Regions from separate parts of the Terrabacter sp. RAF57 genome, predicted to be linked through region 3. Evidence: predicted binding sites of a transcription regulator. Region 3 holds the regulator's gene; each other region holds the start of a gene.
The links. Region 3 encodes LexA, which represses DNA repair genes until DNA is damaged. Its sites were predicted from a motif close to TCGAACANNTGTTCGA; they were not measured.
Positions count from the first base shown of each region.

Region 1: recA (recombinase RecA) is a predicted target of LexA. The motif match lies at 1,778-1,793, and genes of this name have one in related genera.
Region 2: ruvC (crossover junction endodeoxyribonuclease RuvC) is a predicted target of LexA. The motif match lies at 1,760-1,775, and genes of this name have one in related genera.
Region 4: AB4Y83_RS18520 (HNH endonuclease signature motif containing protein) is a predicted target of LexA. The motif match lies at 1,289-1,304, and genes of this name have one in related genera.

Region 1 covers NZ_JBFRDT010000013.1:127,924-131,488, reverse strand. Annotated here, with positions in the region: gene AB4Y83_RS15680 (DUF3352 domain-containing protein) at 1-798, opposite strand, end outside; gene AB4Y83_RS15675 (DUF3046 domain-containing protein) at 955-1,203, shown strand; gene AB4Y83_RS15670 (O-acetyl-ADP-ribose deacetylase) at 1,203-1,751, shown strand; gene recA (recombinase RecA) at 1,971-3,020, shown strand; gene AB4Y83_RS15660 (regulatory protein RecX) at 3,023-3,565, shown strand, end outside.
Region 2 covers NZ_JBFRDT010000003.1:79,976-83,540, forward strand. Annotated here, with positions in the region: gene kynU (kynureninase) at 1-41, opposite strand, end outside; gene pdxT (pyridoxal 5'-phosphate synthase glutaminase subunit PdxT) at 169-909, shown strand; gene AB4Y83_RS05330 (YebC/PmpR family DNA-binding transcriptional regulator) at 906-1,664, shown strand; gene ruvC (crossover junction endodeoxyribonuclease RuvC) at 1,811-2,467, shown strand; gene ruvA (Holliday junction branch migration protein RuvA) at 2,464-3,066, shown strand; gene ruvB (Holliday junction branch migration DNA helicase RuvB) at 3,063-3,565, shown strand, end outside.
Region 3 covers NZ_JBFRDT010000004.1:97,194-100,758, reverse strand. Annotated here, with positions in the region: gene AB4Y83_RS07620 (phosphotransferase) at 1-1,034, shown strand, start outside; gene AB4Y83_RS07625 (Sir2 family NAD-dependent protein deacetylase) at 1-7, shown strand, start outside; gene AB4Y83_RS07615 (hypothetical protein) at 1,038-1,973, opposite strand; gene lexA (transcriptional repressor LexA) at 2,083-2,808, opposite strand; gene AB4Y83_RS07605 (LysM peptidoglycan-binding domain-containing protein) at 3,037-3,450, shown strand.
Region 4 covers NZ_JBFRDT010000019.1:89,546-93,110, reverse strand. Annotated here, with positions in the region: gene AB4Y83_RS18530 (ATP-grasp domain-containing protein) at 1-376, opposite strand, end outside; gene AB4Y83_RS18525 (alpha/beta hydrolase) at 449-1,159, opposite strand; gene AB4Y83_RS18520 (HNH endonuclease signature motif containing protein) at 1,411-2,955, shown strand; gene AB4Y83_RS18515 (TfoX/Sxy family protein) at 2,999-3,364, opposite strand; gene AB4Y83_RS18510 (TfoX/Sxy family protein) at 3,369-3,565, opposite strand, start outside.

The sequences.
Region 1 (3,565 bases), on a different contig from region 3:
GAACCAGGCCGACAGGATGCCCTGCTCGCCGAGGGCCGCCATGTCGGAGGTGAAGTCGGCGTTCTGCGCGAGCGTGCCCTTGGCGGCAGCCGCGAGGGTGGCGTCGCCCACGCCGGGCGGCGTGACGATGGCGTAGCCGTCCTTCATCCGCAGCTCGGTGTCGGACCCGCCCTTGTCGCAGGCGAACAGCTTGGTCAGGGTGTCCTTGGCCGCGGACTCGTCCTTGACCTGGATCGCGATGGCGACGTTGGGCGCGTCCGCGGTGCCACCGGGACGGATCGCGGCGCCGACCCGGTCACCGAGCCAGGGCGCGATGTCCGTGTCGTAGCTGAACCTGGCGACGCAGTCGTTGCTCGCGTCCTTCGAGGCGAGCTGCCACAGCTGCTTGCGGGGGTCGTCGGCGCCGAGCGTGTCCTTGACCTGGGGCAGCTTGCCCAGGAAGCGCACGGCGGCGATCTTCTGGCCGGCGGACGGGTCGATGTCGAGACGGAGGTAGGCGTAGGCGTCGCCGGGCAGCACGTCGGCGGGCTGCGAACCGCCGCCGCTCAGCGTCTGGAAGGCGAAGGCGCCGGCGCCACCGAGGATGAGGGCGGTGACGACGCCACCGACGAGCAGACCCGTGCGCTTGCGGCCCCCGGACGTGGGCGGCTGCGGGTCGTCGGAGAGCGTGACCTCGCCGGGAACGGTCTCGGCCGCTCCGGCGGGCGTCGGGTAGGTGTAGGGCTGGCTCGCCCCGTGCGTGGGCTCGGTGGGCTCGGTGGGCTCTGTGGGCTCGGTGGGCTCGGTGGGCTCGGTCATGGTGTGCTCCCCTGAAGAGTTCGGTGCGTCCTGCGGTTGCGCGCGGGACGAGAGGACGATACCGGCAGCGCCGGACGTCCGCGGCCGGTTGCGATAACGCTCCGACGACGGATTCGCGTGGAACGGTTCCGGTGCCACGGGTGGCACACTGCAGTGGTGCGGATCAGCCACTTCTGGACCTTGATGGACGACGAGTTCGGCGCGGCGTATGCCGGGTCGCTCGCCCGTGACCACGTGCTGGGTGCGCTCGGCAACCGCACCGTCGTTCAGGCCCTCGCCGACGGCGAGGCGCCGCGTGCGGTGTGGGAAGCGCTGTGCGTCGACATGGACGTGCCACCGGAGCGACGTCTCGGACGTGACACCCGTGTCGCTCGGGGGGCCCAGGGCGGTCAGGCCGGTCGCTGATGCCGGCGTCGCTCGACCCCGGTCTGTCGCGGATCACGCTGCGGCACGGCGACATCACGAGCGACGCCTCGGCCGACGCCATCGTCAATGCCGCGAACCGGTCCCTGCTGGGCGGCGGCGGTGTCGACGGGGCGATCCACCGGGCAGCGGGGCCGGCTCTGCTCGCCGAGTGCCGGCTGCTCGGCGGGTGCGACACCGGCGACGCGAAGATCACCGGCGCCGGTCGGCTGCCCGTGCGGCACGTCATCCACACGGTCGGCCCGGTCTGGCGAGGGGGAGGTGACGGTGAGCCGGAGCTCCTGGCGAGCTGCTACGTGCGGTCGGTCGAGGTCGCCGACGCCGCCGGCTGCGCGGTGCTCGCCTTCCCCGCCGTCTCGTGCGGGGTCTACGGCTACCCGCTCGACGCGGCGGCGGGGGTGTCGCTCGAGGCGCTGGCGGCAGCGCTCACGGTGCACGTCGGGGTGCGCGAGGCGCGGTTCTGGCTCTTCTCCGACCCGGCGTACGCCGCGTTCGACCGGGCGCTGACGCGGCTGAGAGCGACACGCTGACCCGGGATCGGCGTGTCGTGCGGACTTCGAACACCTGTTCGGTAGTGTTCTCCACAGGTCCTGCGCCACCACCCGCATCGTCCACGGGCCGTCTCGTGGATCCTCCCGATGTCGGCGCCGGCACCTAGCGTCTGACCCGACAGCGGACCTCGCAGCACGAGGCCGTGGCCCGGGTCGAAGGTAGACGACCGCAACGCAGACGGCAGATAGGTGACCGACATGGCTTCGGTGCAGGAAAAGGACAAGGACAAGGCCCTCTCCTCGGTGATGGGCCAGATCGAGAAGAGCTACGGCAAGGGTGCGGTGATGCGCCTCGGCGACGACATCCGTCCGCCCATCGAGGTGATCCCCACCGGATCGATCGCCCTCGACGTCGCTCTCGGCATCGGCGGTCTGCCGCGCGGACGCGTCGTCGAGATCTACGGCCCGGAGTCCTCGGGCAAGACGACCGTCGCGCTCCACGCGGTCGCCAACGCGCAGAAGGCCGGTGGCATCGCGGCGTTCATCGACGCCGAGCACGCGCTCGACCCGGACTACGCGAAGAAGCTCGGTGTCGACACCGACGCCCTGCTCGTGTCGCAGCCCGACACGGGCGAGCAGGCGCTCGAGATCGCCGACATGCTGATCCGCTCGGGTGCCATCGACATCATCGTCATCGACTCCGTGGCGGCCCTCGTGCCGCGCGCCGAGATCGAGGGTGAGATGGGCGACAGCCACGTGGGCCTGCAGGCACGACTCATGAGCCAGGCGCTGCGCAAGCTCACCGGCGCCCTCAACAACACCGGCACCACGGCGATCTTCATCAACCAGCTCCGCGAGAAGATCGGCGTCATGTTCGGCTCGCCCGAGACGACGACCGGTGGCAAGGCGCTGAAGTTCTACGCCTCGGTCCGCCTCGACGTGCGTCGCATCGAGACCCTCAAGGACGGCACCGAGCCGGTCGGCAACCGCACCCGCGTCAAGGTCGTCAAGAACAAGGTCTCCCCGCCGTTCAAGCAGGCCGAGTTCGACATCCTCTACGGCCACGGCATCTCGCGTGAGGGCGGCCTCATCGACATGGGCGTCGAGCACGGCTTCGTCCGCAAGGCCGGTGCCTGGTACACCTACGACGGCGACCAGCTCGGCCAGGGCAAGGAGAACGCTCGCAACTTCCTCAAGGACAACCCCGACCTCGCCGACGAGATCGAGAAGAAGGTCAAGGAGAAGCTCGGCGTCGGGCCGCGCGTCGACCAGCCCGCCGAGGTGTCGGACGTGCCTGTCGACTTCTGACCATGGGTCTCTCCGAAGAGGAGACCGCACGGGACCGTCTGGCTCGCGCCGCGGCCGCCCTGGCTGAGGCCGAGGGGGTGGCCGGGGTGCGAGCCGGCGGTGCGTCGGGTGAAGGCTCGGATGCAGGTTGGGGGGAGTCGGCGTCCGAGGCCGGTGCGAGCCGGTCCGGACTGCCGTGGTCCGTGCCCGTCCGCGCCGAGCCGACCGGGCATGAGAGCGGGCGGCCCGCGAGCACACGCATGACCCGGTCCGACGGGTCGAGCCCGTCGGGCTCGTCGGGAGGGTCCCGCGGCGGCGGGCGTCCGGGCCGGTCGGGCGGTGCCGGCGGCTCCGGCCGTCGGGGGCGCCGGTCTGCCAAGCCGCGCTCGGGCTGGGGTTCCGATGAGGTGGGGGAGCGACCCGACTGGGCGCCCCCGCCGGAGGACGTCGAGACGGCCGTGCCCGAGGCCGATGCCGAGTCGGTGGCACGCGCGATCGTCCTGCGACAGCTGAGCATGGCGCCGCGCAGCCGTGCCCAGCTCGAGAAGAAGCTGCGCCAGCGCGGC
Region 2 (3,565 bases), on a different contig from region 3:
GCGCGGGCGGTCAGGTCGTCGTGGGTGTGCACCGTCGTCATGGCCGCAACGTATCCGGTGGCATCGTGCCGATGTCAGGGCCGCCTCCGCGGACGTCTGGCATCCGAGACGGTTCTCGCTGCCCGACCCGTGCGGCGTCCGTCACGACGCGCGCTCTACGCTGACCCGGTGAGCACCATCAGCACCATCCCCGGCACGACCGCCGACCCCGCCGCGGACCCTGGCCCCGACCGTCGCGCCGACGCCGTCGGCGTGCCGCGCATCGGCGTCCTCGCCGTCCAGGGCGACGTCCGCGAGCACCTCGCAGCCCTCACCGCGCTCGGCGCCGAGGGCGTCACGGTCCGGCGTCCGGCCGAGGTCGAGGCCATCGACGGCCTCGTCATCCCCGGCGGCGAGTCGACGGTCATGGACAAGCTCGTCCGCGCGTTCGACCTGCGGGAGCCGCTGCTGCGGCGCATCGCCGAGGGCATGCCCGCCTACGGCTCGTGCGCCGGGATGATCATGCTCGCCGACCGCATCGCCGACGCGCGTCCCGACCAGCAGACGCTCGGGGGTCTCGACATCACGGTGCGGCGCAACGCCTTCGGCCGTCAGGTCGACTCCTTCGAGCAGGACCTCGACTACGCCTGGGGCGACCCCTCGACGACGGGCACGGTGCACGCCGTCTTCATCCGCGCCCCATGGGTCGAGCAGGCCGGTCCGGGCGTCGAGGTGCTCGCCCGCGTCAGCGAGGGCCCGGCCGCCGGTAGGATCGTCGCGGTCCGGCAGGGCAACCTCATGGCCACGTCCTTCCACCCCGAGGTGGGGGCCGACCGCCGGATCCACGCCGAGTTCGTCTCGATCGTCAGAGAGCACCGACTCCAGCAGTCGGGTGCACGCCAGTCACCGGAACGCGAGGACACTGCATGAGCGGCCACTCCAAATGGGCCACCACGAAGCACCAGAAGGCGGCCAAGGACGCCAAGCGCGGCAAGCTCTTCGCCAAGCTCATCAAGAACATCGAGGTCGCGGCCCGTCAGGGCGGCGCCGACCCCACCGGCAACCCGACGCTCTACGACGCCATCCAGAAGGCCAAGAAGACGTCGGTGCCCAACGACAACATCGACCGCGCCGTCAAGCGCGCGTCGGGTGCCGAGGCGGGCGCGGCCGACTGGCAGACGATCATGTACGAGGGCTACGCCCCCAACGGTGTCGCCGTGCTCATCGAGTGCCTCACCGACAACCGCAACCGGGCTGCCGCCGAGGTGCGCACTGCGCTGACGCGCAACGGCGGCCAGCTCGCCGACCCGGGCTCCGTGTCCTACGTCTTCAACCGCAAGGGTGTCGTGACCGTCCTCAAGGACGCCGGCTCCGAGGACGACATCCTCGAAGTGGTGCTCGAGGCGGGTGCCGAGGAGGTCAACGACAACGGTGACACGTGGGAGATCATCTCCGAGGCCACCGACTTCGTCGCGGTCCGCAAGGCGATCCAGGACGCCGGCATCGACTACGAGTCCGCCGAGGCGTCGTTCGTCCCGAACCTCCAGGTCCCGCTCGACCTCGACGGCGCGAAGAAGATGATCCGCGTCATCGAGGCGCTCGAGGACAGCGACGACGTGCAGAACGTCTTCGCCAACGGCGACATCCCCGACGACGTCCTCGCACAGCTCGACGACGAGGACTGACCGCGCCGAGGGCTCGTGCGCCCGAGGTTCGACGAGGAGGCACGCCGAGACCGGCGTGCCTCCCGTCCTTTCGGGGGAGGCCCGTTAGCGTTGTCCCGAACACCTGTTCGGATCGTCCAGAGCCCCACGCCCCAGGGAGGTATGCCGTGCGCGTCCTCGCGGTCGACCCCGGGCTCACCCGCTGCGGCGTCGGCGTCGTCGACGGAGTCCCGGGGCGCAAGCTGTCGCTGGTCGAGGTCGGGGTCATCCGCACGCCGTCCGGCGACCCCACCCCGAAGCGCCTCGTCGCCGTCGAGGACGAGATGCGCCAGTGGTTCGCGCGGCACCGTCCCGAGGCCGTGGCCATCGAGCGTGTCTTCGCCGACACCAACGTCTCCACCGTGATGGGCACCGCTCAGGTGACCGGGATCGTCATGATCATGGCCGAGCGGCTCGGCCTGCCCGTCACCCTCCACACACCCACCGAGGTCAAGGCCGCCGTCAGCGGCAGCGGCCGCGCCGACAAGGCGCAGGTGACGACGATGGTGACCCGGCTCCTCGGGCTCGACACCCCGCCCAAGCCCGCCGACGCCGCCGACGCGCTCGCCCTCGCGATCTGCCACGTGTGGCGCGGAGGCACGCAGAGCCGCCTCGAGGAGGCGCGGCTCGAGGTGCTCGCGCGCACGGGCAACCGGGGGAGCGGCATACCCCGTCGGGTCCCGCCGGGGGCCGCCCCACCGCTGCAGCGGCTGCGCGCCGCGACCACCCAGCCCACCCGCACCGGCCAGACCGCCCGACCCCACCCTGGAGCCCAGCCCCGATGATCGCCTCGCTCTCCGGCACCGTCCTCAAGGTCGGCCTCGACTCGGTCGTGGTCGGCGTCGGCGGTGTCGGCATGCTCGTCCACACCACCCCGGCCACGGCGACGTCCGTGCGCCTGGGCCAGCCCACCGAGCTCGCCACCAGTCTCGTCGTGCGCGAGGACTCGCTGACGCTCTACGGCTTCGCCACCGACGACGAGAAGCACGTCTTCGAGACCGTCCAGACCGTGTCCGGGGTCGGTCCCCGCCTCGCGCTGGCCGTGCTGGCGGTCCACTCGCCCGACGCCGTCCGGGTCGCGCTGGGCACCGGCGACCTCGTCGCGCTGACCAAGGTCCCGGGCATCGGCAAGAAGGGGGCAGAGCGGATGGTCCTCGAGCTCAAGGACAAGCTCGGCGCCCTGCCAGGCTCGGCCGGCCAGAGCGACCACGTCCACCTCGACACCGGCGAGGCGTGGCGCGAGCAGGTCAGGGAGGCGCTCGTCGGACTCGGATGGACCGTGCGCCAGGCCGACGACGCGCTCGACAAGATCGCGCCGATCGCGGCCGACGGCGCCGGGGTGTCGGCACTGTTGCGGGCCGCGCTGCAGGAGCTCGGCCGATGAGCGTCGACCGCTCCTGGGAGCTCGACACCGGGGCCGAGCCGGACGTCTGGGACGACGGCTCCTTCGACGCGACGGCACGCATCGTCGACGCGGCCGGCGACACCGACGAGCGACAGGTCGAGGCCGCGCTGCGTCCCAAGCGACTCGACGACTTCCCCGGACAGACCCGCGTCCGCGACCAGCTGGGACTCGTCCTCAAGGCGGCCAAGCGTCGTGGCACGCCGCCCGACCACGTGCTGCTCTCGGGCCCGCCCGGGCTCGGCAAGACCACCCTGGCGATGATCGTCGCCGGTGAGCTCGAGCAGCCCATCCGCATCACCTCGGGCCCCGCGATCCAGCACGCCGGCGACCTCGCGTCGGTCCTCTCGTCGCTCGCCGAGGGGGAGGTGCTCTTCCTCGACGAGATCCACCGGATGTCGCGCTCGGCCGAGGAGATGCTCTACCTCGCGATGGAGGACTTCCGGGTCGACGTCATCATCGGCAAGGGTCCCGGCGCGAC
Region 3 (3,565 bases):
GCACTGAACTGCCTTGGTATGCCGCCCTCCCGGAGTCCGGGGACGGCTCGTCCGTCCGCTGGACGTCCGGCGCGTTCGAGGCCGAGCTGCGCGAGTGGGTCGGTGGAGTCCTGGGCGGTCTCGGCATCGACCTCGTGTCGCTCGACGCGGTGCACCAACGCCCCTGGTCGACGGTGTGGCGCGGTGTCACATCCGACGGCGCCACCTACTGGGCCAAGCAGAACTGCGCGCACCAGTCGTTCGAAGCGGCCCTGCTCGTCGTGCTCGACCGCCTGTCGCCGCACCGGGTCGTCCCGGTCGTCGCGGCCGACGTCGAGCGCGGCCTGCACCTCGTGCCCGACCAAGGACCGGTCTTCGCCCTGACGGTCGCGGACGACGACGTCGACGCCTGGTGCCGGGTCGCCGCCGAGGCGATGCACCTCCAGCGCGAGCTCGTCGGCCACGAGGCGGACCTCCTCGGCGCGGGCATCACGGCCCTGCCTCCGGCCGAGTCGGCGGCCTACGTCGAGGCGAGGGTCGCGTCCCTGACGGCCCTGGCCCCGGACGACCCGCGCCGCATGGCCGACGACGTCGCGCACCGGTTGCGTGCGCTGCTGCCGGCGGTCACGGCGTGGGCCGACGACGTGGGGAGTCTCGGCCTGCGGGAGAGCCTCGTGCACAACGACCTCCACGCCAGCAACGTCTTCGCGACGGCGCACGGGATGCGCTTCTTCGACTTCGGTGACGCCGTGCTCGCCCACCCGCTGTCCGCGCTCTTCGTCCCGCTCAACGTGCTGCTCCACCGCTTCGGCGCCACCCCGGACGACCCTCGGCTGAGGCGGGTGGCGGACGCCGCGCTCGAGGTCTGGGGCGACGTCGTCCCGGTCGCTGCACTGCGCTCGGCCCTGCCGTCCGCGCTGCGGCTCGGGCGGCTCGGGCGCGCCGAGTCGTGGCTCCGGGTCACCGCGACCCTGACGCCGGAGGAGGCGGTCGAGCACGGCGACGCCGGCACGTGGTGGCTCGGTGCTCTCGGTGACGAACCGCCGCTGTCCTGAAGGCTATTCGGCCACGGACCGAGCCGAACGCGCCTCGGCGCCATCGGCCTCGCGCAGGTCCCACAGCTCCTTGGTCTGCACGCCCCAGTAGGCGGCGAAGAGCACGATGATGATGACCTCGGCGATGAGGATCAGGTGGTCGAAGCCGCGCACCGTCAGGGCCGTCAGCACCGTCGCCCCCAGGGCGAAGGCCAGGGCGACCGCGATCGCGATGTAGATGCGCTTGTAGAGCGTTCCGCTCGCGCCGGTGCCACCGGTGGTGCCTTGGTGGCGCTCCTCGGCGCGCAGGGCGCTGAAGACCATGACGGCGATCACCCCGGCCACCATGGTGCCCGCGGCGATGCCGTGGCTCAGCGCGATGAACCGGTCGCGCAGCACGAGGAAGAGGGTGAGCTCCGCGAGCAGCACCAGACCGCAGACGGCCGAGACGACCATCGAGCGCACCGTAGGCCGGTCGGACGGGGCGCGCGTCATCGCGCCGCGCTTGAGCCAGGCGGCCACGAGGGCCGCGAGGACGGCGACGACGACGAGAGACCAGATGTTGTTGCGCACGGCCGCGGCGATCTCGGCCGGGGTCTGGGTGTACGCGTTCGGCCCGCACCGCCCGTCCGGCACCGTCGGGACCATGGCGACGACGAAGGCCATGAAGCCCGAGAAGTTGAGCAGCACGTCCTCCTCGGGCGAGTGCCCCTTGTAGGCGATGAGGCTGGCCCCGAGCGCGCACAGCGAGCCGACGAAGACGGTCCGCGCCGGCGTGTAGTAGTACGCGCTGATCGAGCCGAGCCAGCACGAGTGGTCGGTCTCCCACCACCACTGGTAGCCCACCGAGAGGAGCAGCATGAGGAGCAGGGCGATCATTGCGCCGCGCAGGTAGCGGTAGGTGAAGACGACGTCGCGGGTGCGGCCGGGTGCCATGGCGGTCTCCTTCGCAGGACTCACGAGTCAGAGTCTCGCGCCGTCGCGTCCGATACGCCTCCCGGACGCGACGATGCCGCCGGCGCGAGGGGCGCCGACGGCATCCGTCGTCGGGTGGGGGAGCGGCGCGTCGTCAGAGCCGGCGCAGGACCGCCGTGACCTTGCCGAGGATCGTCGCGTGGTCGCCGTCGATGGGCGAGAAGTCAGGGTTGTGCGGCATGAGCCACACGTGCCCGTCGGTGCGCTTGAACGTCTTGACCGTCGCCTCGTTGTCGAGCATCGCGGCCACGACGTCGCCGTTCTCGGCGTGCTGCTGCTGGCGCACGACGACCCAGTCGCCGTCGCAGATGGCGGCCTCGACCATCGAGTCGCCGGTGACCTTGAGTAGGAAGAGATCGCCCTCGCCCACGAGCTGCTTGGGCAGCGGGAAGACGTCCTCGACGACCTCCTCGGCCGTGATCGGCACGCCGGCGGCGATCTGGCCGAGCACCGGGACATAGGAGGCCTCGGGGCGCGCGTCGCCCGAGTCGGTCTCGGTGTCGTAGTGGTCGCCCCGTGGACGTGGCACGGTCGGGTCGCCTCCGCGGTAGCCGAGCTCCTCGGCCTTCGCGTCGGGAGAGACGACCTCGAGGGCCCGCGGCCGGTTCGGGTCGCGTCGCAGGTAGCCCTTGGCGACGAGGGCGTTGAGCTGGTGGGAGACGCTCGAAGGGCTGGCGAGGCCGACGGCGTCGCCGATCTCGCGCATGCTCGGCGGGTAGCCGCGCCGGTCGACGGAGTTGCGGATGACCTCGAGCACCCGCCGCTGGCGGACGGTGAGACCGTCGCCGGTCTCGCGATCGGGAAGCTCGGTCACGCCCATGGTGTCCCCTTCGTCGGCTCGTCAGTCCGCGTCGTGACGCTGGGTGTGGGGCCAGTGTCAGTGGTGGCTGGTGAGGTCTGTGGTGTGAGGAAAGACTACGCAGTTCGAACACAGTTGCCAAACACCTGTTCGATGCGTGTCTCGACTTCATCGAACATACGTGCTACAACTCGTACAGACGTTCTATCGAACACGTGTTCGCCAGATCAGGAGCAAGGGGAGGTCACCATGAGCGCCATCGTCCTCGAGGCCGTTCGTCAGCCGCACACCGAGGAGCCCGCGCGGTCGCAGCCGACCGGTCGGCCCCGTCTCGTCCTCGTCCCCACCGGGCCGGAGGCCGCTCGTGCGGCGCGTGCCGCGAGGCCGCCGATGCGCCTGACGCGTTTCGGTCGCCTCGTCGTGACGCTCCTCGTCGCGGGCGTCGTCTCCCTCCTCGGCGTCGGACTCGCCGGTCAGCTCGCGTCGGCCACGGGCGAGCCGCGCACGATCACGGTCCGGTCCGGCCAGACCCTGTCGGGCATCGCCGCCCGCGAGCTGCCTGAGCTCACCACGGCCGAGGGTGTCGTCGAGTTGCAGATCGCCAACGCGCTCAGCACCAGCTCGGTCCACGCCGGCCAGCAGCTCGTCGTCCCGGGTCGCTGACCCGGGGCCTCCTGGGCCGGCCGAGGACGTATGCCGTGTGTCCGGCTGCGCCCGTCCCGGCCCTTCCGATCCGCCGCGTTGGCTCCACCTTCAGCGGCTGGCGGTAGCGGCGCTT
Region 4 (3,565 bases), on a different contig from region 3:
GACGCATCAGGGCGACGTAGGCGCTGTGCTTCTCCATGGACTGGAAGGTGAAGGGACTGTTGAGCAGGTAGGTGTCGTCCATCAACGCGGCCTTCTTGAGCCACTCGCGCGGGTGGTAGTACCAGTAGGCGAGGCGGTCGATGACGAGCTCGGTGCGCACCGGCTGGCGCAGGTCGAACGGCTCGATGGTGAGGCGCTCGCTCGTCAGCTCGTGGGTGACGCCGTCGTCGGTCGTGATGGGTCCGACGAGCGCGAGCAACGCCTCGAAGGCGGTGGGCCAGTCCTCCTCGGCGCCGAGCAGGAGACCCACGAGATGCGTCCTCGTCGACGAGGTGCTCGATGCGGCGGACAGGTCCTGCTGTGCGGTGTCGGTCATCGTGCTGCTCCTACCGTCGGGGGTCGGGTCATCGACTGCGATCCTTGCAGGAACCGCGGCATCTGTCGCCGGTCAGCGGGTGTCCGGGCGGGCGAGCAGGTCGAGCAGGTACGGGTCGAAGGCCGCCTCCCACGAGCGCCAGTCGTGGCGGCCCGGCAGCTCGGTGAACGACACGTCGTGGCCGCTCGCGGCGAGGGTCTGCGCCATCTGGCGGTTGTTCGTCAGGTTGCCCTCGGCGGTGCCGCACGTCATGACGATGCGCGCGTCGGTGCGTCGCCGCCGGACCCGCCTGACGTTGGTCACGAAGGTCGTCACGCGGTCCCAGAACTCGAACTCCTCCTCGTCGTCGACGCGCTTGCGGAAGAAGGACCCCGACTGCAGGAAGAGCCCTCCGAACGTCCCGGGGTGCAACCACTCCGCCTGGAGCGAGGCGAGCGCTCCGAGGCTCGCTCCCATGAGGCTCGGCCTCCCGTCGATGGCGTATGCCGTCCCGACCGTCGGGAGCACGTGCTCGGTGAGCGCGTCCGCCCAGAGCGGGTTGGCGGCATACCGCTCGTTGCGCCGGCCCGGCTCGAGCAGGACGACGCGGGTCGGCGGGACGCGCCCGGCCTCCGTCGCGGCGCGCAGGACGGAGAGGAGGTGGGCCCGGCGGGAGTACTCCGGCCCGTCGTGGGCGACGAGCAGCGGGAGCCGGTCGCCGCGGCGCGTGCCGACCGGCGTGACGACCGCGATCTCGATGTCCCCGACCGGGGTGCCGGTCACCGTGAGCTTCCTGCGCGCCATGCGGAGACCCTATGCGCGGACGCCGCGGAGGACACCCCGGGCCACCGGCCTCTCGGTCGGAGCGTCGGATTGCGCTGCAGGCAAACCGAATTCGTTGTCCACAGATTCGCCGCGGCTCTTGAACTCATCTCGAACACCTGTTCTACGTGATGCACCGAAGGATCGCCGAGAGGAGGCTCGCCGTGCCGTACGCCCCGTCACCGGTCGAGTCCTCCGGTGCGCCGGCGGGTGGGCGCTGGAGGACTCTGAGGGTGGCGTGGACGGCCGACCGTGGCCGACTGTCCCGGTCGCTGGAGCCGGTGCTGGAGCGGTGGCGCGCGGATGCCGCACTCGCCTCTGTTCCCGGTGCTGCGGTGGCGTGCGGGAAGGGGCGCACCGGTGGTGCTGCCCGGGTGACGGCCGGTGAGCGCGCGGCGGCAGCGGTGGCGTTGGAGGGGTTGGCGCGGGCCGGGGAGCGGGTGCTGGCCGAGATCCAGGCGCTCGAGGTCGCCAAGGCGCGCCTCGAGGCCGACCTGCTCGCCGCGTACGGCGCGCTGGCCGGCATCGAGGCCCACCAGGTCGACGCCCTCCCGGTCGGGGCCCTGGCCCGGGTGTCCGCGCGGGTCTCGCCCGAGCGGGTCGTCACCGAGGAGATCGCCCTCGCGACCGGGGTCGGCGCCGGGGAGGTCGCCCGCCGGCTCTCCCTGGCCACCGCGCCCCGCCGGCACCGGGTCGTCCTGAACGCGCTGCGCGACGGTCGGCTGTCGCTGCACCGGGCGCTGCAGGTCGCCTCCGACACCGCCCAGCTCCCGGACGCGGACGTCACGACGGTCGCGCAGGCGGTGCTCGCCCCGACCCGCGACGGGCAGCCGGTGCCGCAGCGGACCTTCACCGCCCGGCTGCGTCGGGCGGTCGCGTCGGTCGACGCCCGCGGCGCCCGCGGCGCCCAGGCGCGGCACGCGCACGCCAGGGCCCGGCGCGGGGTGTTCGGCCGGCTCACCGACGACGGGATGGGCTGGCTGACCGTGACCACCGACGCCGCCAGCGTCGCCGCCGTCATGGACCGCCTCGAGACCACCGCCCGAGGGCTGCGCGGCGCGGGCGATGCCCGCAGCCTCGACCAGCTCCGCGCCGACCTCGCCACCGACGCCCTGCTGCACCGACCCGGCCACCCCGGACCCGCGTCAGGTGAGGCTGAAGGTGGGACGGACGGTGAGGTCGCGGGTGGGGCGGCGGCGCTGGCGTGGATCGTCGTGCCGTTCGAGGTCGCCACCGGCGAGGCCGACACCGCCTGCGAGCTGCCCGGCCACGGCTGGGTCACCGCGACCCACGCCCGCGAGATCATCACCCGCCCCGGATCCGTCTGGGCCACCCTGCCCGTCGAGCTGCCCACCGGCCGGGCCCTGTCCCGCCCGACCCGCAGCTACCGCCCGACCCGCGCCATGGTCGAGCACGTCCAGGCCGTCGACGGGGTCTGCCGCGGACCCGACTGCCACGTCCCGGCCACCCGCTGCGACCTCGACCACGAGACCCCCTGGCCCACCGGACCCACCCGCGTCGGCAACCTCCACGCCAAACACCGCCTCCACCACAACCTCAAGACCGACGGCATCTGGACCTCCACCCCGACCCCCGAGCACGGCCTCACCTGGACCACCCTCACCGGCCGCACCTACACCACCCACCCCAAGAACTGGCGCGACGGTGCAGACCCACCGGCAGGACGGGGCAGTCCCACCACGTCAACCGATCCCTCACAGGCGCATGGCGATTCAGGGCATCGTCACCTCGGCGCGCACGACCCGCCACCCTTCTGAGTGGGCCGTGCCGCGTCAGGAACGCGGGGTCGGGAAGGCAGGGTCAGGCATGCAGGGTCGCGACATGGTCACGCGCCCGCGTGAGCCAGGCGCGGCGCTCTGCGGCGGGCATCCCCGACGGGAGGCTTCGGTACGCCTTCATCCGGCGGCTGCCCATCGTCAGGACCTCGGAGCCGGGCAGGGTCTCGAGCACGGCCCGAGCATCCGGGGCGAGCTTCACCCCGATGACGTCGTCCAGCGCGACGGCGAAGACGTGCCCGTCGACCAGCGCGGCGAGGGTGCCGAACATCGGGCGCAGCTCGACCCCGGAATCGTCACCGAGGAGCGCGCGCAGCTCCGAACGAGCGGCCGACTCGGTGTCGCCGGCATTGCCGGCATCGCCGGAGTGCCTGGAGTCGCGGGAGGCCACCCGGCTACGTCTTCGGCTTCTTGACCTTGGGCGGGAGCGTCGCGACGTGGTCGCGGGCGCGGTCGACCCAAGCGGTCAGGGCAGCGTCGTCGAGGTCCGGCGGCAGCGAGAGGTAGCCACCCATGGGGCGGCCGGCCGGACCGAACGGTCCGCTGCCCGGCAGCGCCCTCAGCTCCTCGAGCCCAGCCGGATCGAGCTTGA